Regions from separate parts of the Shewanella sp. HL-SH4 genome, predicted to be linked through region 2. Evidence: predicted binding sites of a transcription regulator. Region 2 holds the regulator's gene; the other holds the start of a gene.
The links. Region 2 encodes MetJ, which represses methionine synthesis genes. Its sites were predicted from a motif close to TAGACGTCTAGACGTCTA; they were not measured.

Region 1 (15,892 bases), 2.0 Mb from region 2:
GGCAAGCCTACTTGATTTAACACCATTGCAAGCATGATAAGTCCAACACCGGGAACACCAGCCGTACCAATTGACGCTAATGTTGCGGTTACAACAACCATAGCATAATCAGTTAAGCTTAATTCAATGCCAAAGACCTGGGCGATAAATACTGTCGCGACACCTTGCATTATCGCAGTACCATCCATATTAATGGTGGCACCTAACGGCAATGTAAATGAAGCAATTTTATTATCAACCCCCATGCGATGTTCAGAGGCTTCAATGGTTACAGGTAAGGTAGCGTTTGAGCTTGCGGTACTAAAAGCAAACAACTGAACATCTCTCATTTTACGTAAAAACATCAGTGGACTTAAGCCAGAGAATACTTTTAGTAGAATGGGATATACAACTAATCCTTGAATGAGTAGAACCACAACAACAAGTAGGAAATATTTGACCACACTGCCAAATGTCTCCATTCCGAGTGTTAAGCTTAATTTTGCCATTAAAGCGAAAACACCATAGGGTGCTAACTGCATCACCAAGGTAACAACGCGCATGATCACTTCGTTGATGTCGTTAAAGAAGCGAGCAACACGTTCACCACGTTCACCAATATGCGATATCGCAAAACCAAAGATGACCGCAAACAAGATGATTTGCAGCATGTTACCTTGAGTCATCGCCTGAATAGGGTTGTCTGGCACAATATTGATAATGACTTCTGACAAGCTTGGGGCTTCTTTTACGGTATATTCCATAGTAGAACTGACTAAGCTGGCATTACCGGGATGAACTAAAATGGCAGCCACGATAGAAATAGTCAGCGCAATAGCGGTAGTGAATAGGTAGAACGAAATGGTTTTTCCGCCTAATCGGCCAAGTTTGGAGGGATCACTTAATGAGCAAGTACCGCACACCAATGACACAAACACCAATGGAACAACAAGCATTTTTAAGCTGGAGATAAAAATAGCACCTAAAACGTGCAATAAACCTTCAGTAATGTAGTCTTTAATAAATAAGCTGTCGGGGAAGAGGTTTCTTAAAAGTAGGCCTAATATAATACCTGTACCCATGCCGATTAAAATTTTACTTGTTAGTCCGAGCTGTTTTTTATTGCTCACAATCTTTCCTTCCAATTATTTTTTTAAGTATTGTTTGGCTGATGGACTAAAGCGTAGCAGGAAAGCTTTAGTTATGAAATGGTATGAAAGTTAAAGTTTATACCAAAATGTACCGATTAAAACGACCATGTTGTGGCATAGTTATCAGATATTTGTGTATTATTACCCAATAGGTAACTATTATAAATCATAAGTATTATTTTAATGTAACAGGGAGCCTGACAATGCGGTCAGCAATTAAAGTCTATATAACGTTAATTTGTTCGTTTTTACTCTTCGCCTGTGGTGGCGGTGGCGGCATTACTGATGACGGTAGTGGTGGTGGCGACGGTGGCACATCCCCTGTCACTATTTCAGTAGCATTATCTATTGATAATACTCAAGTGTCTGTCGCTGAACCAGCAAACATTACCGCTACGGTTACTGACTCTAAAGGTCAGCCCATTAGTACTTTAGTCAGTTTTGAATTAAACGATGACAGCTACGGTACTTTTTCTCCGGCAACAGGACAAGTGTCTACCAATGCCGATGGTGTTGCAAAAATCAAACTTGATACCGCTTCTGTAAATACAGGTGCAACTGTTACCGCAACTATTACTTCTGGTGAAACTGCTTCTGTAAATATCACTATGGTCGGTGACGGCGGTGAAGCCGGTGGTGGTTCGCAAGTTTCACTTGTATTGACCAACTCAGCAGGTGCAACAGTTCAAACAATTAGTACACTTTCTCCAGGAAAATTAACGGCTACGGTTACTGGTATTTCTAAGCCGACTATTGTGACTTTTGATACAGATATTGGAGATCTTCCGATAAAAACAGCGGTCACAAATGCTGAAGGTAAAGCGACCGTTGATATATATGCTGGCAGCTCATTAGGTGCTGGTGAAGTGCGTGCTACCTTGCCCACTAACGAAGTAGGCAAAACTATTGTGGTTGTTGGTGCAACTAATGTTGTTATGGGTAGCGGCTCTGGTACAACATTTGTTGCTGGGCAAGCTGAAGTGAGTACTACTAATTTGTCTGCTGGCGGTACAGCAACCATTACGGTAAGAATTCAAGACGACTTAGGTCAACCTTTTAATCAACCTGTTGATGTGAATTTTTCATCGACTTGTGCGACCAAAAATCCTGCTCAAGCAGAATTAAGCTCACCTGTTTCTTCAAGTAATGGTGTTGCTACTTCAACTTATTTGGCACAAGGTTGTGTTGGTGAAGATCAAATAAACGTCACAGCTAATGCGGGTGGCATAAGCTTATCTGCGGTAGGTACTATTAATGTATTACAAGCAGATGTCGGCAGTATTTCATTTGTATCAGCAGTGCCTGAAAATATTAGCATTTTAGGTACCGGTGGTATTGAGTCTTCAACCGTTAAATTTAGAGTGTTAGATAAAAATAGTAATCCTGTTAGCAACCAATCAGTATCATTTTCATTGAATACTGCGGTTGGTGGTGTTGCTATTACACCTGTTATAGCAACAACAAACAATTTAGGCATTGTTCAAACGGTTGTGAATACTGGTACTGTGGCGACATCATTACGTGTGACTGCAAAAGTTGAAAATGGTGCTGTGCCAGCTATATCAAGTCAATCAAAGCAGTTAATTGTGTCTACAGGTATTCCAGATCAAGACAGTTTTTCACTTTCTGCTGAGTTTGTTAATGCTGAAGGTTGGGATATTGACGGCACGGAAGTAACTGTAACTGCACGCATGGCCGATGCATTTAATAACCCGGTTCCTGATGGAACAACAGTGTCATTCACCACTGAAGGCGGCTCTATTGAAGATGCATGCCAAACGGTAAAAGGGGCATGTTCTGTAAAATGGACCAGTCAATTACCGCGACCAGAAGGTGAAGTGTTAATTAATGGTACTGGCGCTATGTTCCGTAACCCTAATTCAGCTTTAGCTTATGATGCTGCATTAAATGTATACGGTAATATTTACGGCCAAAAATACGGTGGGCGTGCAACCATTACCGCCACGGCTATTGGTGAAGAGTCTTTCCCTGATTTAAATGGTAATGGTCGATTCGATGCTAGTGAACTTACTGAGTTTAGAAATGGTGTTGATGTAACAGGGCAACCGTTTGATCTGAATGATGCGTTTAATGACTACAACGAAGATACCCTATTCAATCCTCAACAAGCTGGCGGACAAAGTGGTGGAGCATTAGAAGAGTTAGTTGATTTTAATGCTAATGGTACGTTTGATGTTAAAGATGGATTGTATAACGGCGTATTATGTTCATCTTCTGCGCATGCAGGCTGTGCTGATGGTGTGAACAACTCAAAATCACTTTATGTGCGTCGTAGCCTAGTGATGGTAATGTCAGGCAGTACTGCATACGCTACCGAACGTAGTCAAATTTTAATCGATGATCGTGATGGTCAACACCTTGGTGGCAATATTACTATCGTTGGTAAGGGGTCAGCTTCGGTATTCTTTACTATCTCTGACTTACATAACCAACAAATGCCAGCAGGCTCTATTGTAAGATTTAAAACGTCTGCGGGTTCAGTGGTTAGTGCAAGTGAGTATGTGTGGCCAAGCAGCAATTATAATGGTGGTCGTGACTTTGGTGTAACGATTAAAGGTGAAGATGAGCCTAACTCTGGTGTATTCCTGGTTGAGGTTGAAACACCTAATGGCTTAGTGACTGAAGTCGTTTCAATCGGAGTGAGCATTCTGTAATATGGATTAACCATAAATATAAATAAAAAGGGCGCTTACAGCGCCTTTTTTATTTATTCGAGAAAAAGATATTTTGCATAAATCGATCAGCATTTGTGTACGTTCAAAATTACCTTGCAATAAAAAATGGCCATCGCTAATTAGGATGGCCATTTTGATAAAGCGAGTAGAAAAATTACTTCTGGAACTGATACACACTACCCAGTTTCAATATTTGGGTTAATTCATCTAATGAAGTGCGAGATTCAATGATCAATTGTGGGTCTGCTAAATCTGCAACGGTTAGGCTATCGCGGTAATGTTTATCAACCCAAGTGTTTAAACGTGTAAACAAGGTGTCATTCATGATTGTGTGTTGATTAACCGCTTCAATCTCTAGCTCATTCATCGCCACGCGAAGACGAAGACATGCCGGTCCACCGCCGTTTTGCATACTTTGTTTTACATCAAAGTATTTGACCTGTGTAATTGGAGTACCCAAGGTAACAAGTTGATTTAAATACGCGAATACAGCAGGGTTTTCTTGGCAGTTAGTCGGCGCAATAATCGCCATTTCACCATTAGGTAAGGTGATAATTTGAGTGTTAAATAAGTAGCTTTTAACCGCATCATCAATAGAGACTTGATCGGTAGACACTTTAATAAAGTGTACTTCTGAATTCATTTTTTGACGAATTTCAGCAAATTTTGCCTCAGTATTTAAAAATGCCTGTTCATGGTAAAACAGCACATTCTGGTTGCCTACTGAAATCACATCGTTGTGAAATACACCTTGATCAATCACATCTGGATTTTGTTGGATGAAAACACAACTTTCATCTTCAAGTTGGTGCAAACGCGCAACAGCTTGTGATGCTTCTAATGTTTGACGTGCAGGATACTTATTTGGTTTTGGTGCATTGGGATTGGTTGCACTTTGGCCATAGACGAATAGCTCCACACCCGCTTTACCGTAATCACTGCATAAACGAGTGTGATTAGCCGCACCTTCATCACCAAAGTTAGCATGTTCTGGCAAGTGCAGATGATGTTTGAAGTGACGATCGTTATTAAATGTCGCCTTTAATATGCTTCCTGTGGTTAGTGGTTCAATACTTCTGTGTAATTTATCCACCAGGTTAGCCGGGGTAAAGTGCACTTTACCATCACGGGTATCGGCGGAAGGTGAGACCGTTGCCGCATTGGCCGTCCACATACTTGAGGCGCTGCAGCAAGCGTTCAGCAAAGCAGGAGCTTGCTCAGCAGCTTTTTGTATTACTTCTGAATCAGTTCCGCTAAAACCAATTCTACGCAGTGTATAAAGGTCTGGGCGCTCTTGAGGAGCTAACACACCTTGCACCATGCCTAAATCTGCAAGAGCTTTAGCTTTTAATAGCCCTTGTTTGGCTGCAGCTTTAGGATTAGAGGCTTGTGCGGCATTAGAATATGATGCCACATTACCAAATGATAAACCGGCGTAGTTATGAGTTGGTCCCACTAATCCATCAAAATTTGCTTCAAATTGCTTCATGGCTAATCCTTCATTGATTATTGTTATTAAGATTTCGACATGGAAATAACATTAAATTTGCATGTAAGAAATAACTAAATTACCGCAAGTATACGCAAGCTAAGCGGGTTAACAAGCTGTTTGGTTTTTGTTCAATTAGGCTTTTTTGACTAAAAATGCACTCAAGTTGCTCTCAAAAGTGTTTTATTGAGAAATTAGTTTTAAAAAACGCATATTATTTTTCATTTTTTTTATTTTTGGCTGGAAAATTGCTCATAAACGCACATAAAAAGCAGATTTACTTGAAAGTCTTGTCGCAACACTCTATATATGGAATCAATTTTGTTATTTTCTGAGACTATTTGGCGCAAATCAAACTATGGGTAAATCGTTAGTTATTGTCGAATCGCCGGCTAAAGCCAAGACAATTAATAAGTATCTTGGTAAAGATTTCATCGTTAAGTCGAGTGTAGGTCACATACGTGATTTACCGACTTCGTCCACGTCTGATGGCACTCCTCCAGCTAAAACTGCTGCAGAAGTCCGTAAGATGTCACCTGAAGCCAAAGCTATATATAAGCAGGCTAGAGATAAACAAGCACTTGTTGGCCGGATGGGAATTAACCCTGAAAAAGGCTGGGCAGCGAAATATGCCGTATTACCGGGTAAAGAAAAGGTAGTAAAAGAATTAAAAGCACTTGCAGAGTCCGCTGACCAAATCTATCTCGCAACCGATTTGGACCGTGAAGGGGAAGCTATCGCCTGGCATTTACAGGAAATTATCGGTGGTGATGCTTCACGGTATCAACGAGTGGTATTTAATGAAATCACTCAGTCTGCAATTCAAGATGCTTTTAGTAAGCCATCTACATTAGACACTAATATGGTTAATGCCCAACAAGCACGTCGTTTCCTCGACCGTGTTGTGGGTTTTATGGTATCGCCATTGTTGTGGAAAAAAGTCGCACGTGGATTATCTGCTGGTCGAGTGCAATCTGTTGCCGTGAGATTAGTGGTTGAGCGAGAAAGTGAGATTAAAGCGTTTGTACCTGAAGAGTTTTGGGACATCCATGCTGACTTAAATACCAGCAAAGCTGAACAATTGAAAATGCAGGTGTTGAAATTTCAATCCGCAGCATTTGAACCCATTAATGAAGCTCAAGCCAAAGTTGCCGTTGATGCGTTAAAAGGAGCTTCTTACAAGGTTTCTAATCGCGAAGACAAAGCGACATCAAGCAAACCTTCAGCACCTTATATCACCTCTACATTGCAACAAGCGGCAAGCACGCGTTTGGGTTATGGCGTGAAAAAAACCATGATGATGGCGCAGCGTTTGTATGAAGCGGGGCATATTACTTATATGCGTACCGATTCAACCAACCTGAGCCAAGAAGCGGTAGAAAATGTTCGCGAGATGATTGGTAAAGAGTTTGGTCCCAAGTATTTACCTGCAGATCCTATACGTTATGGTAGCAAAGAAGGTGCCCAAGAGGCGCATGAAGCTATTCGTCCTTCAAATGTGGATGTCCAATCTGCGTCGATGACGGATATGGAGCGTGATGCTCAACGTCTTTATGAATTAATTTGGCGTCAATTTGTGGCGTGTCAAATGACTCCTGCTCAATATGATGCAACACGTTTGACTGTGGTTGCCGGTGATTACGAATTAAAAGCCAGTGGTCGTACATTACGCTTTGACGGCTGGACTCGTGTGCAACCGCCAATGAGTAAGAAAAATGAAGACACTAGCACATTGCCTATAGTGGAAGTGGGTGATGTACTGACGCTTGATCAACTTTTACCCAAACAACACTTTACTAAACCACCTGCTCGTTACGGTGAAGCATCATTAGTCAAAGAGTTAGAGAAGCGTGGTATTGGTCGACCTTCAACTTACGCGACCATTATTTCAACTATTCAAGACCGCGGTTATGTGCGAGTAGATAATCGCCGTTTCTTCGCAGAAAAAATGGGCGAAATTGTCAGTGAACGTTTAGTTGAAAGCTTTAAAGATTTAATGAGCTATGACTTTACCGCCAGTATGGAACAAACCCTTGATGATGTTGCTCAGGGCAAGCTAGATTGGAAAAAAGTGCTTGATGGTTTCTATGGTGATTTTACCAAGCAATTATTGATGGCAGAAATGGATCCGGATGAAGGCGGTATGCGCTTAAATGATCCGGTTTTGACTGATATTGAGTGTCCAACCTGCCAACGTAAAATGGGTATTCGCACTGGGTCTACAGGCGTATTCTTAGGTTGTAGTGGCTATGCTTTACCGCCCAAAGAGCGTTGTAAGACAACGGTCAACTTAACACCTGGCGATGAAGCCATTAGTGATAATGAAGATGCTGAAACCGATGCGCTTCGTGCCAAGCACCGTTGTGGTAAGTGCGGCACCGCAATGGACAGCTATTTAATTGACGAATCACGTAAACTGCATGTTTGTGGTAATAACCCAAGTTGTGATGGTTACGAGATTGAAAAAGGTCAGTTTAAAATAAAAGGCTATGAAGGTCCTTTGATTGAATGTGATCGTTGCAGTCATGATATGGAACTTAAAAATGGCCGTTTCGGAAAATACTTTGGTTGTACTAATACTGAATGTAAAAACACTCGCAAACTGTTAAGAAGTGGTGAAGCTGCGCCTCCAAAAGAAGATCCTATCTTCTTACCGGAACTTAAATGTACTAAGTCTGATGCGCACTTTGTGTTACGTGATGGCGCGGCTGGAATATTTTTAGCGGCAAGTACCTTCCCTAAATCCCGTGAAACCCGCGCGCCGCTTGTTGAAGAGCTGGTGCAATATCGTGAGTTATTATGGGACAAGTACGCCTTTTTAGCCGATGCCCCTGTTGAAGATGATGACGGCAACAAAGCCTCTGTCAGATTTAGCCGTAAAACGAAAGAGCAATATGTTGCTACCGACGTTGACGGTAAAGCAACCGGTTGGTCTGCTAAGTTTATTGGCGGAAAGTGGGTGAGTGAATCGACAAAGTCACCTAAGAAAAAAGCTAAAAAGTAGTTGTTTAATATTGTTTAGTTTACAAACGCCATCATTATGATGGCGTTTTTGTTTGTTAAGTATTTATGAATTGATGCGCTAGCTATGTAAAAATGGCTATATTCAACTAAGCTATGCTGGTTGTTCGGCGTTTATCAGTAAGGTTTAAGTGATGTTACAAAGTATACTAGGTTCTTTGGTGTTGTTTGTCAGCTTACAAGTAATGGCTCAAAACACGGTTGTTAATGATGAAGTTAACATTGTCCAAAACATCGCTGAATATGAGGTTATTGCGGTTGATTATCCACCTTTCACCACCATGGATGCCGACGATTATGGCATTAATTTTTCATTATTAAGCCAACTTATTTCTGGCTTTTACGATTTTAAGGTAAAACCAATATTTTTACCTCCGGCCAGAGCGCAGTTGCAAGTTCAATCTGGCCATTGGTGTTTGAGCTTTTTTCCGCCTCCAGAGTCTCAACAAGCTTATTTTGTGCCGTTGAGCCAACAGAAAGTTGTGTTAGGTTTATTTCGTCTGAAGGAGAGTACGCCATTTTCTTGGGATGACTTATCTGAACTGAAAGGAAAAAGTTTAGCCATTATGCGTTACAAACGAGAAGGGGATTTTCATCGGCAATTTATTCATGCCGGCCTTAATATGGTGCCTATTGAATCGGTTGAACAGGGGTTTAAAATGCTTAAATATAAACGCGTGGACTTAGTTTTTTCAAACCAATTCCCTGATTACTTATTTAAGCACCCTGAAATAAATAGCCAAGACTTTCAATTCTCTAACACGCCCATTTTAGAGGCTCAAGTTGGCGTCTATATTAATCAAGCATGTAAAGAGCAATATCAATTACTGCTTCCTCAGCCAAACTAATTATCATCAATTGATTGTTCAGCGGTTAAGTCATGTTATCCCGCAACTTAACTTTTTGGTAAACAGTATTATTCTTGTTTGCAGTGGAATATTTTGTTTATGGCTATTTAGTTGGCGCTTAACTCACCTTGGTTACCAGCACAAATGCCAAGAGCGATATTTGCCTACCTAGATAGATACAATGTTATCGACTTACGCCAGTCTTCCTTCCTCGTTATATTTAGATCCTGTTAATGTTTTAAAATCCACCACTCAATCTATCTTCAAACTAAAAAATATCCATTTTCGGTGTGAATGTGGTAGTTTGTTCGTTTGATTTTTTTAAGCGAGTTTATTCATGATAGTGGGTTTCGATTATGGCAGTGCTAATTGTTCAATTGGTGCTTGGATCAATGAGAAAATAGAGTTAATACCCCTTAGTGAAAATTCTAATTATTTACCCTCTACGCTCTATGCCATGGATCGTGAGCTGATAGCTGAGGCGGTTTATAATGGTTTGCCTGAAGCCTTGAAAGCTGAATTTTCTCATTTACGCAGTTCACAATTAATGCGGGCGAAAATAATTCGACATGAACTCGATTTATTGATTGATGAACCTACAGTGTTTGTCGGTCAGGCCGCTATTAATGCTTATCTTGAAATGCCTGAGGAAGGTTTTTATGTCCGTTCACCCAAGTCTTTTCTGGGGGCGACAGGACTGAGAGCTGAACAAGTGGCTTTGTTTGAAGATATTGTTACCTTGATGATGCAACACGTTAAACAACGTATAGATCAACAGTTAACTGCTAAAGGCTTAAATACGGCTACCCATGCCATGATTGGCCGCCCAGTTAACTTTCAAGGTATTGGCGGCGAACAAAGTAATCAACAAGCTGAGGCCATTTTAACCTTAGCGGCTAAAAGAGCCGGTTTTACCTCGGTGGGTTTTCTATTTGAGCCACTTGCCGCTGGAATGGATTTTGAATCAACCCTTAACAAACCTGCAAATGTATTAGTTGTCGACGTTGGTGGTGGTACTACAGATTGCTCGTTAGTAAAAATGGGCCCTGAATTAATGAGTAACACGCTGCGAGATCGAGACTGTTTGGGGCACAGCGGACAGCGTATCGGCGGTAATGACCTTGATATCGCACTTGCTATGCAAGGCTTTATGCCAAGTTTTGGCAGTGGCAGTGCTATGTTAGATGGTAAGCCTATACCTTCAAATTTATTTTGGAATGCCGTTGCCGTGAATGATATTAGCGCCCAGCGTGATTTCTATCATTTATCCAGCAAGAGATTAATCGAAACCTTGATCAATGGTGCCGAGCAACCTGAATTACTGCAGCGTTTATTGACCATTCAAAAAAATCAGATGAGTTTTCAGGTTGTGCGCCAAGCGGAGATCGCTAAAGTGGCGTTAACTGATTCACCCGTCCATAAAGCTGCACTGTCATTTGTGGAAAAACAGTTAACTATCGACGTCAGTGTCGAGCTATTTGAGCAAGCCATTGCGCCGTCACTGGATAAAGTCAGTCAATTAATGCGCCAGGCTATGAATAGTCTTGATGATCAGGGTAAGGCGTTAGAAAGCCCTGATATTGTTTATATTACTGGCGGTACGGCAAGAAGCCCTGCAATATACAAACAAATTGCTAAAGTGTATCCTCAAGCGCAAGTGGTGGTGGGTGATCACTTTGGTTCGGTTACCGCAGGGTTAACTCGTATGGCGCAACAATATTTTAAGGAAGCTTAATGAATATTAACGTGAAATTAGTCGCTTTAGTCGCACTCAGTGGATTAATGATGAGCTGTAGTGACGATGTCGGTAAGGTCAGTTTAGGATTATTTACCACTAAAGATGTGATTATTGATGCAAAACATGACCCTAAAATACCAGGAGTGACTTGTCATATTAGTCGCATTAAAGCAGATTTAGATTTTGCCGACCCTTCAGATATGAGCATTAGTTGTCGTCAAACTGGACCTATTTCAGCAAATGATTTAGCAGACATAGATACCAGTAAAGGCGGTGAAGTGGTCTTTAAAGAGTCGTTAAGTATTTTATTTAAAAGCTTAAAAGTGAGACGTATTTTGGATAAAGAAAATCAAACTTTATTGTATTTATCTTATTCAACTAAAGAAACTAACGGCAGCCATAAGCATGCTTTATCAACTGTGCCGCTTTATGGAACGCAGGCATGGAATGCATTGAAGGTTGATGGTCAAAATTAGTGTCCACACTTATGTAGAATGACAAAATAGGCCGCACCAATATCAATATTTGTGCGGCCTATTTTATAAGCGTTTATTATCTCGAGCAGTGGTTACTTAGCGATAGCCTGATTGTAACGCTCAAAAGCACGTTCAAGATCGGCAATTAAATCCTCTGTGTCCTCCAAGCCGATATGTAAACGAATAAGTGGCTTACTGCTATCCCATTGGGTTGCAGATCTTATCTTATCAATACCGAAAACACCCAAAATTAAGCTTTCAAAGCCGCCCCACGAAAAGCCCATTTTAAAATGCTGCATGTTTTCGACAAAGGCTGTAATGCTTCTAAGATCGCCATCTTTTAAAACAAATGAAAATAAGCCATTCGCGCTGGTAAAGTCACGCTTAAAGAATTCATGACCTGGGCATGTTTCAAAAGCAGGATGTCTGACATGGTCAACCTCGGGACGCTTTGCTAACCAATTGGCGACTTCAAGTCCATTTTTATGGTGCTGGGCCATACGGACTCCTAGGGTACGTAACCCTCTGGCCGCTAAAAATACATCATCTGGCGAAGTCGTTTGTCCCATTAAATAGCTGTTTTCACGTAATTGTGGCCAGTGAACCTCGTTTGCCGTTGCGGTACCCATCATGACATCTGAATGACCGACAATGTATTTAGTCGCCGCTTGAATAGAGATATCTACACCCATTTCGAATGGTCTAGAGTTAATCGGTGAAGCCCAGGTGTTATCAAGCATCACTATCACATTATGTTCATGGGCGATGCGACTCAGCGTCGGCACATCTTGTACTTCCATGGTGATCGACCCTGGAGACTCAAGGAAGAGTACCTTAGTATTTGGGCGAATGAGATCACGTATGCCTTCACCAATCATAGGATCATAATAGCTCGTTTCTATGCCAAATCCGGCAAGCATTTTGTCGCATAAATCACGCGTGGGTTCATAGGCGGTGTCGACCATCAGTAGGTGGTCACCGCTTTTTAAAAATGATAATAGTGCCGCACTAATAGCCCCTGCACCGGATGGATATAACGCCGTGCCAAAGCCGCCTTCAAGTTCTGCAATCGCTTCTTGAAAGGCAAAATGGGTTGGCGTACCACGACGGCCATAGAATAACTCGCCATTGGTCTTATTTTTAATAGCAAAACGCATGTCGTCCATGGTGTCAAACACCACTGTAGATGCTCTAAATACCGGCGGATTAATAATGCCTTTAGTGTATTTTTTATCTCGACCTAAGCTGACTATTTGGGTTGCTTGTTTACCGTGTTTATTCATTATTAATTCATCCACTAAAAACCTATTTAGCCATCCTAACATCTATACGGCTAAATGAAAGGGGCGAGAGATAGATAATATCGGCTACATAGGCAAAATGGCTTATGTCGTTTCCACTATGGGTAATGTTAAACAAAACTCAACGCCACTTTGATGTATCTCATCCGCTTGAAGTGTCGTTTTGTTAATGTCATCTTCTATTACACAGCTGACATTGCTCGCTTTAATGGTGCCATGGTGAAAATCAGTTACTAATCTTGCGATATACAAGCCTAAACCAAGATGGGGTTTGTTGGTGGGAATTTGTGGCCTTATTGACACCATAGATTCAAAAATCTGCTCGCTCATGTTTTCAGGTAATTTTGGTCCGATATTAGTTATTTTTAGAATCGCCTGTTTATGATATTGATTTAAGCTGACACTAATAGCACTATCTGGCTGGCTAAATTCAATGGCATTACTAATGAGTTTATCCATTAATTGGGCAATGTATTCTGGAACGCCATTACACATCATAACTTTATCTTCAATAAATACGTTAAAACGCTGCTCTGGGTAGGTCATCTGATAACCTTGCATACAGCCACCGATAACCTTTTTTAAGGGAAATGTGCTGCGTTCAGCATGTGATAAGCTGGCTTCGAGATTAGTTGCCTCAGTTAAGTTATTTAAAATCAGATGTAATCGATTGACACCGTCCTGCGCTCTATTGACATATTTTTTACTTGCTTGATCTAGGTTTTGATTGCTGAGGTGCTCTAAAGAGCTTCGAACAACTGCAACAGGGGTACGAAGTTCATGTGATAGCCGCGATGACATGTTTTCTAAATAGTGAGTATATTGACCGAGTCTGCCGACAATATTGGCAAAGCTTCGTGATAAATCACCTATTTCATCTCGATTTCTTGACGGAGTGATTTGATTTCTGACACGTCCCTGGCTGTCTATGGCTAATTCAGCTTGGTCACGTAAGCGGCGAATACGGCTAGAGATGCTCGATGCAAAAATGAATAGTGCCAGTGTGCCCATGCTCATAATCGTAAGAATAACGTTAAATAGCTTTTCCAGTGCCCGATTACGCAAGCTACGGATACCGTGAGTAGTTTCTTCGGCTATAACAGCCCCCATCACCTTGTCATCAATCCAAATAGGGCTCGCAGCCGCTAATACGACCGCTTTACTGTCTGGGGTTAATCGCCAGGTTGAAGCCTGTTTACCTACTAGGGCATTTTCAATATGGCTACCACTTAATTCAGTTGAGTCCTGTAATGAATCGATAAAGTCCTGTGGCGGTCTAGTGAGAATTTTATAATATAAGGGTAATAAGTATTGTTTATGGAAGTGTGCCCAGGAGCTTTGAGTTTGGGCGTCATCTAAATCAGCATCCCAGGTATTACTTGATGTGCGAATATCACCTGAACGCGCTAACACTCTGCCATGATTATCGACCACCCAAATGCGTGAGCTGTTGTGGCCCATACCTTTAACAATACTTTCTATTTCAGGCGAAGGCACCAGAACTGTGCCTAATTCTGCTACCGAGTTGGTGGCTGAAGTGCCGACAATATTAATTAAATTGCGCGTCTCATTGTCATCCACATTATGAATAGCGAATCCGAGTTTACTGCCAATCATGTCTAACGGAATACGGAACTCAATATTGTATCCATTAGGGGTTTTCTGCCATTGGCCTTGAATACGATTCTCAGGGATGACGGGCATTGATTGTGTTGGATCTTGAGGTAACTGATAAGCGCTTAACCAGCCATCCTTGGTATTGGCAATGACATAGCGCCTAAATAAATTATCGGGCGCAAGCGTAGCCATCACTAAGTGATCGTTCCTGTCGACCCTTAAGCTATTTTTACTGCGATAAATAACTTGGGAGTCATTAACCTCAAAAAAGCCATAAAGATAACCAGCATATTTACCCACCATATGGGTAAAGTTAAGGTATATGTCTTGTTGTGCATTTTTTTGATAAACAATGTGTTCTTTTCCATAATATAACTTACGGTGACTGTACAATTGCCAGTCTTCTAACTTTCCGTCAAGTTGAATTGGGCCCGATAATGGATAAGCATACAAGTCGCGGCCCTTTTGGACTTGGGTTAAAAAGCTGGCTTGATTATCAAACAGTTTAGGGCGTTCATGCAGTGCGGTTGCCAACGCTTGAGTGGTACCTTCTAAGGTTTTCTCTTGTCCATGGCGCAAGTACTTTTCCATTTCCCATACATATTCATACCCAAGCCAAGGTAGGCAGAGTAAAAATAGTGACAGTATAATCACTTTAGCCCTTAGGCCTAATGGCAAATACATATTGAACATCTTCCTTACAAGCTGTCCCAGCGATAACCCATACCATATACAGTATCGATACAGTCAAATTCACTGTCTATGGCTAAAAACTTCTTTCTGATCCGCTTTACATGGGACGTAATGGTGCTGTCATCGACATAAATTTTCGCTTCTTGCATTAAATCCTGACGGCTGCGGACATGTCCTGGGTGTTTAGCCATGGCGTGTACCATCCAAAACTCGGTAACGGTCAATTCAATCGGCTGTAACTTCCAAGTGACCTGTATGCGATTGCCGTCAATTTGCAAGTGATTGCGTGTCATTAGATTATCTTCAATCGGGCTTGAACCGATTAATTCTGAACGGCGAAATAATGCGGCAATACGCGCCAATAAATGCGGGAAACTGACATCCTTGGTTAGATAGTCATCAGCGCCTAACCTTAGACCACAAACAGTATCAAAATCGCCACTTCGTGCGGTAAGAAAGATAATCGGCAAGCTACTCGACATGGCGCGTAAGGATTGGCATAGAGTAAAGCCGCCATCAATTTCACCTTCAAGGCCAATATCAATGATGGCTAAATCGGGCAGGCGAGCATTGAAGGCTAACATAGCCGTTGGACGGTTAGGGTAGGCTTGTACACTGTAGCCTTGTTGCTGTAGCACTTCTTTGTAGTTGTCGCGGATAGCGGCTTCATCTTCAACAATCGCGATGCGTTTCATTAATCAGCTAATTCCATAATCTGTTTATTGTTGTGACTATACAGCAATTTATAACGGGTTAAAGGCTTCCAAATCAATTGCCATTTTGTTGCCACAATTGAACATAAGATTGCCATTTTTAAACCCATAAATAGTCATTTCTGTGTTGTTTAATAGTTTCATCGAGTCGAGGACTCATGTCGAACAAC
Region 2 (15,892 bases):
AAAGTCTTCGCTCTGCGATTGAAAAGGGCTTAGGTAAGAAAGATAAACTAGGTAAAATACTCATTGCCAATGTTGACCAATATCGCATTGTGATCGACATGCTCAATAATCGTGGTAAACCCATGTTTGGCAAACTCAGCCAAGAACTTTATGGCAGTGCCAGTCATAAATTACACGGCGATCGCCATACATTACGTCAGTTAGGCGACAGGCTAAGCCATATTTTCTCATTACCCGCTGCAAGGCATATGAGTAAACAACATCCTAAAATCATCACAGCACCAGAGGCCGTAAACCAACTGAGTCAGCGACTGGTTAACTATTTTCATGATGATAAAATATACGTCAAACTCAGCGATGGTATTGTGTCAGATGCGGCGGTCGGCGGTGACACGGTTAAAATAAACACTCGCGCCATGTTCAGTGAATCAGATATGAATGTGTATGAAGTACATGAAGGTTGGGTGCATGTGGGCACCACACTCAATGGACGAGCCCAACCGCATGCTACATGGTTAAGTGTTGGTTCTCCGCGGGTTACCGCTTCACAGGAAGGTCTAGCGGTATTAATGGAGATGTTAACCCTTAGCTCTAACCCCGGAAGAGCTAGACGTATCAGTGATAGGGTGTCAGCCGTTGATATGGCGGAGCAAGGGGCGGACTTCATCGAAGTGTATCGATATTTCAGAAACCTACACTTGAGCTCAAAAGACAGTTACCGAGTCACCCAGCGTGTATTTCGTGGCGGCATGGTGCAAGGCGGCAGTTTCTTTACCAAAGATATTTCCTATGTCCGCGGCTATGTTGAAAACATCAACTTTATTCGCAGTGCTATTAGCACTGGTTTACCTGAACTTATCCCTATGCTGTTTTTAGGTAAACTGGCTATCGAAGATATTCCTGATCTCTATCAAGCTTATCAAGAAGGTGTGATTGCTGGGCCCAAGTATCTTCCACCTATGTTTGCAGACATTAGTGGTCTATATGCATGGTTTGGATTTGCTTCAGGTATTGGCAATATTGATTTAAAAGGAGTGCAACGCCACTTTGCGCGCTCTTTTGATAAGGTCACCATCAAAACCCCAGAAGCAGACTTATTTGATGATTCAGAATTTGATAATAACTCGGATTAACATCCATAAATAAGGGCAACCATAGTTGCCCTTATTTCATGTCCTATCAATCAATAAACGAATCACTCTAGAATCAATCAATAAGATATCCAGTCCCTCGGCACTCAATCAATAAGCTGCATTGTCCATAACTTGAACGTTTACACTCGTGCACTACCAAGGCATTTGCACCTCTTCGCTGGACTTGTGCTTTCAAAGACTTTATCAATGACTCATCACTGGGTGCCGTCTTATTTAAATCCGTCGGCCTATCCTGCTGACAATATGATGCGTCGACATTACCGAGATCTTTGTATTGGCGATTAAAGATATATTGCTGGCTATAGACATCAACATCATTAGCCCTGATGTTTTGTTCACCAACATCAAATACATTAGTATTAAATTTAATTGATGAGCATCCTTGCAGTAACAATGACGCCATAAGCATTAACATTAAAACCATAAAAGCTGGCATTGCAACATCCTCATTATATGTGATCCTAATTAAAGCGCACTGGATGTGCTTTAACCTTGTAACGCTTTTTTAAGCGCTTTTTGTTTCACAAAATACTCACGTGTTAAGCCAAACACTACTGGGCTTAATAACATCAATGCGACCAAGTTTGGCAGCGCCATCATCGCATTTAACGTATCAGCTAATAGCCAAATAAACTCTAATGAACTAATCGCACCAATCGGTACGACTAAGGTAAATATTAAGCGGAATGGCTTCACGGCTTTATCACCGAATAAGTACTGTACGCACTTCTCACTGTAAAAACTCCAGCCTAAAATGGTGGTAAATGCAAATATAGCCAATGCAATTGCCACAATGTAATTCCCCAAAGGCAAGGCATGGGAGAATGCCAGCGAGGTCAATGCCGCCCCATTTTCACCCGATGTCCACGAGCCAGTGACGACAATAGCCAAGCCGGTGATAGAACAAACAATGATAGTGTCGATAAACGTACCTAACATTGCCACTAAGCCTTGCTTAACTGGGTTGTTAGTTTTTGCTGCTGCGTGGGCAATTGGCGCACTGCCTAAGCCTGCTTCATTTGAGAATATACCACGGGCCACACCAAAACGAATTGCCGCCCATACTGCAGCGCCAGCAAATCCACCTTGTGCCGCAACAGGGTTGAATGCACTGTGAACGATAAGCTCGAACGCTGCTGGTACTTGATCAATATACACCACTAATACAGCTAGTCCGGCAGTGATATAAAACACCGTCATTAATGGCACAAGTTTACCGGCAACTTCTGCAATGCGTTTAATACCGCCCATCAACACAGCACCAACTAATACCATTAGCACCACACCGGTAATCCAACTTGGTACACCAAAGTTACTGCTTAATGCGTCTGCTACCGAATTTGATTGCACAGTATTACCAATACCGAACCCTGCAAACATACCAAAAAACGCAAAGGCTGTGCCTAACCAGGCCCATTTTTTGCCTAAGCCATTTTTGATGTAATACATAGGGCCGCCAACATGATCGCCATTGCTGTCGGTTTCACGAAATTTAACCGCTAATACCGCTTCTGCAAATTTGGTTGCCATGCCTACTAATGCAGTACACCACATCCAAAACAAGGCGCCTGGGCCACCTATGACAATTGCAGTGGCAACACCGGCTATATTGCCTGTACCTATGGTTGCTGAAAGCGAGGTCATCAAAGCATTAAAAGGGCTTACATCACCTTTTTCGCTTTCATCAGTGACCGTTCTCCCTGACCATAATAATTTAAAACCTGTGCCTAATTTTAAAATCGGCATAAATTTCAAACCAATAGATAAAAATAACCCTACGCCTAATATCATCACCAGCATGGGAACACCCCAAACGATGCTGTTAATATTACTTACTAAAAGTGTGACCGCTTCCATTTAATATCCCATGATTAACTAAATTATTATGTTTATTGTTATTTATGTTTTATCAATGCTGAAATTTATCGAACTCGAAGCATTATTTTCAGCAATTTTTTAGAGTACCTTGATTAGTGTATTTTTTGCAACAATCTAGCAACTAAAAATAGGTGTTTGATTCACGATGTCGAAGGCTTAAAAATTTGTACTACGGGTAAGGCAGGTAAAGACATGCGTGCCATTTGGGCTAAACAGGATTGACAGACACATTGCTGCGCATTAATGCTGGCTTGAGGATACGCTAGCTGATAGCGCTTGATCAGTTCGACCGCTGAATAATCTGACAATACACACCAACAAGTTAAAACATCTTGCCCACTGGCCATCACACATTGGTTCATTTGATCACAGATGGGGCAGTTTTTTGCAGACAAAGTCATACCTTTGCTAGTTGTTATTAAATGCTGAATATTAATCGATAGCTGCTGAAAACTGACATCGCCCAGCTCAATCACTTCAAATTAGAACGATGTCAGTTATACACTATTTTTTTGGAAAATTAGCAGAAGAAGTACTGCCTAATACTGTTCCTGCAACACTTTGACCGTAAAAACCATCATGCTGATGATATTGGCTTTGTGTTTCAACCACATTGCCTTTAAATCTAGGGTCTTGAGGGCGATCTTGCGAATTAATATAAGCCGCGACGTCCCAAGCTTGTTGAGGAGTCAGTTGGACACTTTTACCCAAAGGCATGTTCTCATAGATAAAATCTGCCGCGGTATTGACTCTGTGCATGCCCGCGCCCCAATTAAAACTTTGTGCTCCCCATACTGGTGGCAGAGCAGCTACACCGGCAATGATTTGACCTTGACCATCTTGCCCGTGGCAAGATTGACAATGCGCTTGATATACCACTAAACCGCGTTCAGGAGAATAAGCTTGTTCAGCTTTAGGCACCGCGGGATAACCACGACCCGGTAATTGCGCTAATGCATTTTGATCCATTTTACTTGAGATGGCCTCAGGTAAAATAAAGTCATCGCGTTTTGCCCCTTTGACCAATTCACTGTCGCTTAACTCAGGGACAGGGCCAGCAACATTGTGCTGTAGCATTAATCCAGACATGCCCAACCAATATGAATAAGCTGATAACGCCACTAACTCTTTGCTGCCTGATTCAGGCGCTTTGCCATTCATCGAATAAGTGAAACAGCCTTGTAACCGCTCTTCAAAACTGTTTACTTTATCGTTTTTCTTACGGTAAGCCGGATACGCAAAATATGCTCCCCACAAAGGTGAGGCATTGGCTTTATTGCCCGCGTTGAGGTGACAGTTAACGCAATTAAGTTGGTTGCCGACATACTTATCACGCAGTTGCTGAGTATTGACAAATAATTGGTAACCTAAGCGAACTTTATCGCCAAACTCACCTGTTGGAATATCTGACAATGCCGCTGGCTGAAGGTAGGTTTGTTTAGCTTTAGGCACTGAAGGTAAAGCTTGCTGGCGATCAGGTAGCTCTGTAGCAATAACAGCAGCATTCATATTCAAGCTAAACAATACTGCTGCGCCTAAGATGATGTTTAATTGGGATTTCATGGCGTGTCCTTACTTAAGCGATGCAAAATAGTGGGCAAGTTTGTCAATTTCGATTGCGGTTAATTTACTGGCAACATTAGCCATCATATTATCGGCATCGCCTTTGCGGGTGCCTTTTTGCCAAGCTTCAAGCTGGCTTTTAATATAACTGGCTTGTTGGCCAGCTAAACGCGGAAATTGCTCAGCACCTATCGCAGAAGGACCATGACAAGTAAAGCAGGCGGGAATATCGCGCGCCCAATCTCCTTGATAAGCGAGTTTTTCGGCGGGATCTGTAATCGCCACTTTATCACCACGGTATCGCAGCGTAATGTCATCGACGGCTTGAGAGGCAAAGTAGTCAGCGGCTACTTGAATATTATCTCCTTGTACCGTCATCGCCATAGGCTGCATTAGTGCATTTTGCCGTTGCCCAACTTGAAACAACTTGATCTGTTTAACCATGTAGGATGCTGATAAACCAGCTAATTTAGGTCCTGCAACATCAAGTCCCTGCCCTTGAGCACCATGACAACTCACACATACCTGCGCCGGAACGGGCACAGTCTGTAGTAACTCTTTGGGTGAAGACTCTGGAATGGATGCGCTCACATGTAGACTTACCATACTGCTCACGAATGTTGCAGCGATTATTATTTTATTCATCATCTCGCCCTTAAGAAGTCCGTATCTATATTCATCGGACAAACTATAGATGATTATTTAACCTATTAACACCGACTATTTTTCATCCATTTTTAATAAGTCATCTCAACTCGGGTTAAGAGATGAATAAGCGATATTAAAAATATAATATTCAATTGCTTACGTAAAAATTGAACTTTGTGCTGAGGTTAAATACTAATAAGCCTTCGTTGCTATTACAACGAAGGCTTAATAAGTTTAACGATTCTGTCATTACTCAAGTGAAGTTACTTAGGGCGCACACCTAAGGTATGGCAAATAGCATAAGTCAATTCGGCACGGTTTAAAGTATAAAAGTGGAAGTCTTTCACCCCTTCACGGGCTAATACTTTCACCATATCAATAGCCACGTTCGCACCCACCAATTGACGCGTGGCAGGGTCATCATCTAAACCTTCAAACTGACGGTGTAACCATGCAGGAATAGCCACATTAGTCATATCCGCAAAACGCTTAGTTTGCTTAAAGTTAGTTACCGGTAAAATACCTGGCACGATTTCAACATCAATACCCGCTGTAACACAGCGGTCGCGAAAACGAAGATACGACTCTACATCAAAGAAAAACTGAGTAATTGCGCGGTTTGCTCCGGCATCAATTTTCTTCTTTAGGTGAATTAAATCAGCTTGAGCATTGCGCGCATCCGGATGCACTTCTGGGTAAGCCGCTACCGAAATATCAAAATCAGCAACTGAGCGAAGTAAACGCACTAAATCATTAGCAAAGCGAGTCGGCTTTGGGCTGCCATCGGGTAAGTCACCACGCAGTGCGACAATATCTTTAATGCCTGAATTCCAATAATGTTTGGCAAGTTCAATCAGCTCTTCATCGCTGGCATCCACTAAGGTTAAATGCGGTGCTGCAATTAAATTAGTTTCACTTTGAATACGCTCAATAACACTGTGAGTGCGGTCGCGCACGCCTGAATTAGCACCGTAGGTTACCGATACAAATTTAGGGTTTAATGGTTCTAAACGACGAATAGAATTCCACAGAATGGTTTCCATTTCTGGTGTTGAAGGTGGAAAAAATTCAAATGACACGTTGATATCACTTAACTCAGATAGGCTCTGATTTAACGACTGTGAGTGCTGGGCGTGATGAAAAGCCATTTTATATTTCCTTCAACTGCTTCGATGCGAACATCGATGGATTTAATACTCGGATGATGACTGTCTATTACTTTACTGCGACTTCATAACGGACGTTTAGACGTCCATATGTCTATATAGTAATTTAACTGACCATGAAGTCAAGAATAAATATTCATTGAATAGGTATAACCACGATGAAGAATGTTCAATTTGAAGATAAAAAAAAGCAAGACTGCGCTGAGTCTTGCTTAATTGAACTGGGTTGCTGTCAAAACAGCAGTATTATTCTTGCAATAAATCGCGACAAATATGCACTAGATCAGATTGAACCGCTGCCGCGGTGACTTCTCTACCCGCGCCTGGGCCACGTATAATCAGCGGATTACCTTGATAAAATGCACTGCGGATAACAAACACATTGTCGCCAGGCGTTAAATTGGCATAGGGATGATTACGGTCTACCCATTGAATGCCCACTTCAGCTTTCAATTTGCCACCCACTTTATCTAAAGCCGCCACATAACGTAGTACTTTATTTTGCTCTGCGGCGGCCACAAATTGCTGCAGCATTTCAGCATCAAGCTCATTAATGCGCTTTAAAAAGTCTGCTAATGTTAATTTAGCCAATGCTTCAGGCACTAATGAATTTAGAGTAATGTCTTCTAACTCAATGGCTAAACCAATTTCACGCGCTAAAATAAGCAATTTTCGTTGCATATCTCGACCCGATAAATCATCACGGGGATCAGGTTCTGTAATCCCCAGCTCTTTCGCCTCAAGCACTAATTGAGAAAATGGTTTACTGCCATCATAGTTTTCAAATAACCAACATAAAGTACCTGAAAAAATACCGCCAACCGCTTCAATCGTGTCACCGCTATTACGTAAGTCATTTAACGCATGCTGAATAGGCAACCCAGCACCACAACTGGCGTTATAGCGCCAAAATAAACGTCGATTACACAGTTGCTGCTTTAGCTCTCGATAAAAAGGCAATGGTCCTGAACCCGCCAATTTATTAGCACTAACCACATGAATACCTTTAGCAAACAATTGTGGGTATTGTAAGGTCAAGGTGGCACTGGCACTGATATCAAGCGCGACTATCTCATCGCAAGACAGTTGTTCTAATTGGTCAAACAAACTGTCATAGGTCCATTCTGTACCTTGTTGCTCATATTGTTGCTGCCAGCTGTCTAAATTAACCCCAGCGTTATCAACAAAAGCCTTTTTAGAACTCACCAAACCGACTAATTCGACTGTGGCTTCTAAGTCTTTATTTAGCCCAAAACGAGCACGTTTAAATAAATCTATCCACGCCTCACCAATATTGCCTATACCTAGCAGCAGTACGCCTATGCGCATTCTTGGGCCAGCACAGCGGCGATGTATTTTTTGAGTCAGTAAGCTAACCTGCCCCTGTGGCACTAATGTCACTAGGCTTAAGCCGTCTTGATAAACAGGTTTGGCATCACGACTTAGCAAACGGGCAAAGCTTTTACGATACAATTCTGCATCGGCACTGACCAAAGCCACTAGCCCCAAGTCGCATTGCGCCTGCAATTGCGTAATACCAAACTCAGCAGTTTGGGACACTAATAAAGACTGCACTTGCTTTTGCCTTTCTAATGTAAAGGCTAATTCATACTTATGTTGCGCCAATGACCAATAAGCCAATGGGGTTAAGCCCGCTTCGGTCAGTAATGTTAACAAAGGCTCTATCGCTGCGGCGGCTTTAAAACTAAATAACACCACTTCATTTAAACTGGTTACCACAGGCGCACTAGCTGACGAACTATGGGGGGCAATCAATGTAAAATCAGTGTGAGAGGCATAGCTTGAGCGTACGGCTAAACTCACTTCGGTATTGAACAAAGGCTGTAATGTACGTGAATGCAATACTGGAGAGCCCAGTCTAGCTAATCGATCGGCTTCAGCCAAAGACATGCTTTTTAGCAGTTTGGCATCATTAATTTTATTCGGGTCAGCATTAAATACCCCTTCAACATCGGTCCAAATTGTTACCCGATCAATATCAGCCAAACTGGCAATTAATGTCGCGCTAAAATCAGAACCATTTCGCCCAAGCAATAGTGTTTCACCCTGACTATTAGCACAAATAAACCCTGTAATGACTAAACGCTCATTAGGATGAGCCGCTAATAAAGCCTGCACTTTGGCTCGCGACTCTTCTACCCGAATATTAGGCACAGCACCTTCGTCAGCGACAAGTATTGAACAGGCGTCTACATGGGATGACGCTACACCAGATTCACGTAATAACGCCGCCATTAATCTTGCTGACCAACGTTCACCAAAACTCACCACATGGCTAATTTGATATTCATTGCGCTGTTCAAGTGATAATAAGCTAATCAATTGTGACTTGTCGGTCGACAAGCGCTCACGTAAATCACGTGCTTGCTCATTAGATAATAATTGTTCGATTAAGGTTTGCTGATAGCCGATTAATACTTGTAGCTCTTCTTGCCATAGCTGACCGGTTTCACGCAAATTGAGCAGCTTATATAAAAAGTTGGTACTTTTACCTGCCGCTGAAACAACAATTAAGTCATCGCTGTGACCATGGGTCAGTAAAATGTGGGCGACTCGGCGATAACAATCCGCATCGGCAAGACTTGAACCACCAAATTTATGTAAATGACCACGCGCCATGTATTACTCCTTAAACGACAACTACAGCGCTGCGACTGCAGCTAATGCGGCTTTAATATCTGCCACTAAATCTTCACCATCTTCAATACCAACAGATAGTCTCAATAATGTATCTTTAACGCCAGCCTCAAAACGGGCTTGGGCATCCATTGCTCTATGGGTCATAGTCGCAGGAACGGCGACTAAACTTTCCACTCCGCCTAAACTTTCAGCAACACTGAACAAGGTTAACGCATCTAAAAATGCTACAACCTCTGCTTCACCACCTTTTAGCTCGAAACTGAGCATAGCGCCAAAGCCTTTTTGCTGTTTTTTCGCAATCTCATGTCCAGGATGATCCGTTAATCCTGGATAATACACTTTTGCCACCACAGGACTTTGACATAGCACATCAACTATCTGTTTGGCATTGGCTTGATGTTCGCGAATTCGCACTGCTAAAGTACGAATACCACGCAGAGTCAGGTAACTGTCAAACGCTGATCCCGTTAAGCCTAAGGTGTTTGACCACCAATGCAGTAACTCGCCGATGTCTGGATTTTTAGCTACAACAGCGCCGCCAACCACATCACTGTGACCATTGATATATTTGGTCGTGGAATGGATAACGATATCAGCCCCTAAATTTAAAGGCTGCTGCAAAATAGGTGATAAAAAGGTGTTATCCACGGTAACCAATGCGCCAACTTCTTTTGCTGCAGTGGCAATAGCGGCAATATCGACCACACGCAGTAATGGATTGGATGGGGTTTCTAACCACACCATTTTGGGTTTTTTGGCAATGGCTTCTGCTAATGCTGCCGCGTTGGTTTGATCAACGATGGCCAATTTAAACTGACCTTTCTTGGCCAGGTTAGTAAATAAACGGTAACTACCTCCATAGCAATCATGTGGCACAACCAATAAATCGTCTGGGCCTAATAAATGGGTCACTAGCGTAATGGCAGCCATGCCAGTACAGGTTATCACTCCGGTAGCCCCTTGCTCTAATTTGGCTAAGGCTTCGCCTAAAATACAACGTGTTGGATTGCCTGAACGGCTGTAATCAAACTCACGCGGATTTTTATGGCCATCAAAAGAATAATTGGTCGATAAATAAATTGGCGGGACAACTGCACCATGTTGTGTGTCACTTTCAATCCCCTGTCGGACGGCGACAGTAGCATTGCTATGTTGTTTACAAGACTTGGTCATGATTGATTCCTAACATTACGAACACACAAAGAGATGTCTAGATGGCTAAATTTACCTAACTGAGCAGCTCAGGTCAACAAAAATAGACGTTTAGACGTCTAAACATAAAGAAATCTATTTGCAATGTGCACTAAAACACAGCAATAATTTGACTAGAAACTTTAAGGGTTTAAAATCTGCACCGTATTTAAAGTAAAGGGTGAGTTAATGACTGAGTGGAATGGCGACTATATTAGCCCATATGCCGAACACGGCAAGAAGAATGAACAAGTAAAAAAAATCACAGTTTCAATTCCGTTAAAAGTATTGAAAGTACTGACCGATGAGCGCACTCGTCGCCAGGTAAATAATTTACGTCACGCGACAAATAGTGAATTACTTTGCGAAGCTTTTTTACATGCTTACACGGGTCAACCATTGCCCGATGATCATGACTTATCAAAAGATGAGCCTGACAGCATTCCGCGTGAAGCGAAAGCATTGATGGACCAAATGGGTATTGAATGGGAAGACTTAGAGTAATTAATCACTTTTAAGTCATTTTACACCTGCTATTCATTCCATCAAGATGAATATCCTGCTTAGTCAGGGTAGTTATCTTGATGGAATTTTGTTTTTAGACACGATCAAACAATTGATATCAATCAATATACAAATGCTTGTGTTGAAAAACGTTAGTTACTAAGAGTCATTGCATGCCATTCATTGATCCCACCACGTTATTACTCGCCTCAGTTATTATCTTTTGCGGCGCATTAACCCAAAGCTTAATCGGTTTCGGTTTAGCCGTAGTCGCCAGTCCCTTACTGTATATTATCGACCCGCAGTTAGTGCCCGTTCCAGTGATTGTGATGGGGTTTGCAATTTCACTAATGACCTTATTCAGAGAGCGTAGCCATTTAGAATTTAATGGATTGCAATATGCGTTACTTGGCAGAATTCCGGGTGGTTTTTTGGGCGCAAGCTTACTATTACTCGCCCCCCAACCCATATTAGGACTCGCTATTGCGGGTATTGTATTTACAGCGGTTTTATTGAGTGTTTTTAAATTGTCCGCACCTGTGAATCGGATAACCTTATTTATTGCGGGTATTGTCTCAGGTATTTTTGGCAACATTGCCGCCATTGGTGGACCGCCAATGGCTATTTTGCTGGCCGGAAAAGATGCCAGCCAATTTAGGGCGGCACTATCAGCCTTTTTTATCTTTAGCTCAATGATTGCACTGGCTATTTTAGCCATTGTAGGTTTAGTTGAAGTGAAGCACATTTGGCTTTCTTTAATGCTGCTTCCATCGGTATTCGCAGGCTATGTTATAGCAGGGCGCATTGTCGGCAAAGTCGATAAAAACAAAACCCGCAAAGCCACCTTAATATTGTGTTCGTTAAGTGCGCTACTATTAACGGTAAAGTCATTAAATAGCCTTTAAAAATCTTTGTTAAAATAGCTTAAATCACATAGTGAGTCCTTCACTGCACCAATCATTAACTTCATTAGTGATTGGGTCAACAAACTGCAAACGCTGCGCTAATAACTGTAATGGTTTGTCAAAATCATCATCGTCTTTAGCCTGCAGTGTAGGATAAAAACGGTCATTCAAAATTGACATGCCTAAACTCTGCATATGCACCCGTAATTGATGGGTTTTGCCGGTAACGGGTTCCAGTTCAAAAAGTCCTAGGTTATTGTTAATTTTGAGCAATGTAATCTCAGAATGACTATTACTGGGTCCGTCAACAATCCGCATGGTAAAACTAGGTGTTCCACGTTCTAGCCGATTCTTAATGGTCCAATGATGCGGCAACATCATCTGATTTAAGGCGAAGTCTTGTGGTAACTCGGCCACTGCTTGATAGGTTTTTTTAATCTTACCATCGAGAAAAAGTTGATGATAAGCATGCCGAGTCTCGGGATTTACCGTCATCAACATCACGCCAGCGGTGTCTTTATCAAGCCGATGAGCTGGGGCTATTGTGTCTATTCCAGTACGAATACGTAAACGGTGTACTAAGCATTCATTCACATAATTACCACCAGGGGTAACCGGTAAAAAATGCGGTTTATAGACAATGATTTTATGGGAATCTTGATAAAGAATTTGCTCGGTAAAAGGCACTTTTTTTTCAACTGCAACTTCACGATAATAATAAACCCGTTTGGTTGCGGCATATTCACTTTGGCAATCAATTAATTGGCCATCTTGCCAATGTACTTTGCCCTCTTTAATCCGTTGATCCCACGCTGAGGGTGATATTTGTGGAAACTTATCAATTAAAAAAGCCAATACTGTTGGATAAACTGTAGAGGATTCACTCGTGCGAGGTAAGACAACATAGGATGGCTGCGCCGCAATAGCGCCAGTAGGTAAAAGTGACTCGTGAGTAGATTTCGACATAAAAATTATCAGGGTACCGAATAGATACCCTTATATTATCAGGTTATACATCAACATGGGATTTTAGTAATTGCAGGACAAAGTCCATGGTTTTGTGACAATTGGGCTGATCCACCAAACGTAACTTATCACGACTATACATGGGCAAAACCTCTAACCAACGCTGACTCACCCAGGTCGCATCTTCTAAATGAATTTGTGAATACAAACCAAGTAAATCAGGGTTAACTTCATAAAACTGTTCAAGCGCTGCGCTGATAATTTCAAACTTACCCACTATCGGCTCATGGCGCCAATTCTGACAAGGAAGAGTCCGTGCTATCCATACGCCATTGTGCTGTTTAGCTGCCGATAATACTTTTAAGCGTTGCTTACCCTCTAACACAATACTTAGCGACTTATCTTCTAGTTGGTGAAAGTCGATAATTTCACACTCGGTAATACTGCGATAACAGGGAAGTTCACTTTTAGCCTTTAGCGCTGCCATGGCTAAACCGTATTCACCTTTAAGCACTGATGCCACCAGCGCCAATTCAGCAGGAAAAGCAACCCTAAACTCGAGCCGGCCATTTGGCAACAACACCGCATCTTGTATCAGTAAAGCCATTTCACGTGTTTGCATTTTCGCCTCCAACACCATCAAGGTGAAGCACCAAAAAAGCGAGCATCAATAAGATGCTGCTCCATATCAGTGTAGTCAACGATGAAAAAACCAACAGTAAATTAAGATAAATTAATGCTAATGTACGACTGAAAATGCAACTTACTTTGTTCCACAATACCAGTAATTTACCAAGCCTCAAGATGATCCATTACGGTACCATTGGCCACAATAGTTGCTAACTCATCAGCTAACTTTTGGCTCTGTTTAATACTTGTTTGCCAATAATCAATCCGAGATTGGGTATCAAGATGCTTAAAATCTTCACGATCTGGAATTTTGCCATAGGGTAGCGAGGCAATAAATTCAGCCGATGGCGCCAGAATAAGCGCATTGTGATAATTACTGCGGGCCTTACGCCATATTAGTGACTTATCAAACCAACCTGGGCTCATATGCGGGTAAAAATGTGGATATAAGGTTAAGCCACTTTCTTTGGGTAGGGGTAAATCAAAATGATAATCGGTAATGCCACCATCGTAATACTTACCTTTTGGCAGACCATCAATGTCGCGCACTGGATCAAGTAATAATGGAATTGAACCGGTGGCGAGCAGTGCCTGGCGAATATTATTTTCAGTCAGTGCCATTTGCTTGGTTGGTAGGTCTTTTAAGCGCCCAAACGGAGATGCGGCATCTTTATGGCTCAGTAAAATACGTTCAAAATGCCATGCAATACTTTTACGGTTAACGCTATTACTGGCCGCAGCTAAGGCCAAACCAATGGCAATGCCAACCTTAGACTGGCTGCTATTCACATGACGGGCTCGACAGGCAATAATATGATCCCGAAATATCGGGTTAGCAATAATATCCGTCCCCGCTTTATCACCTAAAATACCATCAACCACACCCTGCACTTGTTGAGTGACTTGCTCTCTGGTGGGCACATCGTCATAACGCTGAGTGATATAAAAATGTTCTAATCGCTCATAGGCTGCTAAAGGGTTGTCTTGTCCTAAACATGCTAAACGCCATGCACCGGAAGACGCTCCCAGCATATATAACGGATCTTGACGGTTCTTAAAAAACTCACCAAAAATATACTTGTCTAACCCTGCAATACCAATCCACTTAGGACCGCCTGAAGCGGCTAATAGCTGGGTAAACATACCTTGCTGTAAACCTTGCGCTTCTATCTGTTTAAAAGCGGTTTCACCTGCAATAAGCCGTAATGCTGACAAATGTTGATCCTCTAATACTTGAAGAGTTAAAACAGTGATATTATTGCCATACTATGACACTTTCACTGCTGAATTATTCATTGGAACTCTTATGATTGTTGACACTTTAGCAAATCGCCATCTATATACAAAACTGCATCCACGTTTAGCCTTGGCATTAGCACACTTAGCTGAAACAGATTTTACCGCCAAAGCTGTTGGTAACTATGAACTAGACGGTAAAAACCTGTTTGTTATCGTCAATGATTATGAAACCAAACCAAGAGAAATTGAGCCATTTGAAGTACATCAGCAATATATTGATGTCCAATATGTGGTCAGTGGTGCAGAAGAGTTTGGTTATTTACCGTTAGCGGATCAAACACCGTCTAAGCCGTATTATGACAAACATGATTATGCCGAGTTTGACTTCGAATCAAATAAACAAGATGCGGCATTTATTGCCTTAAAAACCGGTATGTTTGCTATTTTCTTTCCTGGTGATATGCACATGCCAGGCACGTTTGCTACGCCGCAAAAAGTCCGTAAAGTGGTTATCAAGGTACGTATTTAACTGCCTATCTTGAACTTCAATCGTGTCACTGGAAAATGGAATAGCAGACATTGAGTGAATGTTATTGACCGCGACTTTGACCATAAAGTCGCCGAAAGTTTAAAAGCCGCCTACGGCTTAGTTCAATAACTCTGCTTTAATCAACTGCAGTAAAAAGGTTTCTCTTTCTATCGATAAGCCTTTCTTGTCACTGCTAGCAATAGTTTCCAGATTATGGGAAATCGCGGTATCAATATCAATCCACACCGGGGTCATACCATTACTGATCTCGTGTGCTTCAAACTGGGTGTCACCCAATTCATCTTCAATTTGACATACATAGCAGTAAGACAGCATCTTGACCGATTCAAAACCGTCACGTCGCCATGGACGGTATTCTTGATACAAACCAAATGGAATGATGTCACCAGTGACATTAGCACCGGTTTCTTCCCGCAGCTCACGCACTAACCCTTGCACTATGTCCTCACCCGCATCGACCCCGCCGCCCGGCAGTGAATAGTCATGATAACGCTGGGTGTACAACATCAAAATATGGTTGCCACGAAGCACAATGGCACGGGCAGCCAAACGTGTCAGCATAGTGGACGAATTATTATCAATAAATGCTGCCGGCGTTTCAGGATGATAACGAGTGGTTAAATGACGCATCTTAGGGCCTGCTGACAAAAAACGCATCATACGTTGCAAGGTGTTTTGGTTCAAGAAAGCGCTCGAAAAATACTTTAAACAAGGTAATAAAAGGTAAGCATTCAACAAAGCTGATTAATAGAATCTTCAAAGATAAATCACCATAAGTTTAGGCTTGTAACTGATCACCAAACTGCTAATATAACAAAACGAAATTAGATATAACAA

Region 1: the regulator MetJ is predicted to act here: its motif matches at 12,717-12,734, upstream of ACRWQL_RS02695 (cystathionine beta-lyase).

What each region holds. Positions count from the first base shown of each region.
Region 1 covers NZ_CP195037.1:399,055-414,946, reverse strand. Annotated here, with positions in the region: gene ACRWQL_RS02730 (dicarboxylate/amino acid:cation symporter) at 1-1,109, opposite strand, end outside; gene ACRWQL_RS02725 (hypothetical protein) at 1,334-3,805, shown strand; gene astB (N-succinylarginine dihydrolase) at 3,981-5,315, opposite strand; gene topA (type I DNA topoisomerase) at 5,674-8,319, shown strand; gene ACRWQL_RS02710 (substrate-binding periplasmic protein) at 8,471-9,184, shown strand; gene yegD (molecular chaperone) at 9,522-10,919, shown strand; gene ACRWQL_RS02700 (CreA family protein) at 10,919-11,398, shown strand; gene ACRWQL_RS02695 (cystathionine beta-lyase) at 11,491-12,681, opposite strand; gene pdsS (proteobacterial dedicated sortase system histidine kinase) at 12,784-15,009, opposite strand; gene pdsR (proteobacterial dedicated sortase system response regulator) at 15,015-15,704, opposite strand.
Region 2 covers NZ_CP195037.1:2,724,303-2,740,194, reverse strand. Annotated here, with positions in the region: gene ACRWQL_RS12980 (flavohemoglobin expression-modulating QEGLA motif protein) at 1-1,133, shown strand, start outside; gene ACRWQL_RS12975 (hypothetical protein) at 1,207-1,590, opposite strand; gene ACRWQL_RS12970 (alanine/glycine:cation symporter family protein) at 1,641-3,011, opposite strand; gene ACRWQL_RS12965 (cysteine-rich CWC family protein) at 3,173-3,427, opposite strand; gene ACRWQL_RS12960 (c-type cytochrome) at 3,537-4,541, opposite strand; gene ACRWQL_RS12955 (c-type cytochrome) at 4,605-5,240, opposite strand; gene metF (methylenetetrahydrofolate reductase) at 5,507-6,391, opposite strand; gene ACRWQL_RS12945 (bifunctional aspartate kinase/homoserine dehydrogenase II) at 6,656-9,049, opposite strand; gene metB (cystathionine gamma-synthase) at 9,071-10,243, opposite strand; gene metJ (met regulon transcriptional regulator MetJ) at 10,451-10,765, shown strand; gene ACRWQL_RS12930 (sulfite exporter TauE/SafE family protein) at 10,939-11,670, shown strand; gene ACRWQL_RS12925 (pseudouridine synthase) at 11,695-12,636, opposite strand; gene ACRWQL_RS12920 (LON peptidase substrate-binding domain-containing protein) at 12,680-13,258, opposite strand; gene ACRWQL_RS12915 (alpha/beta hydrolase) at 13,426-14,481, opposite strand; gene ACRWQL_RS12910 (YhcH/YjgK/YiaL family protein) at 14,573-15,034, shown strand; gene ACRWQL_RS12905 (NUDIX hydrolase) at 15,152-15,685, opposite strand.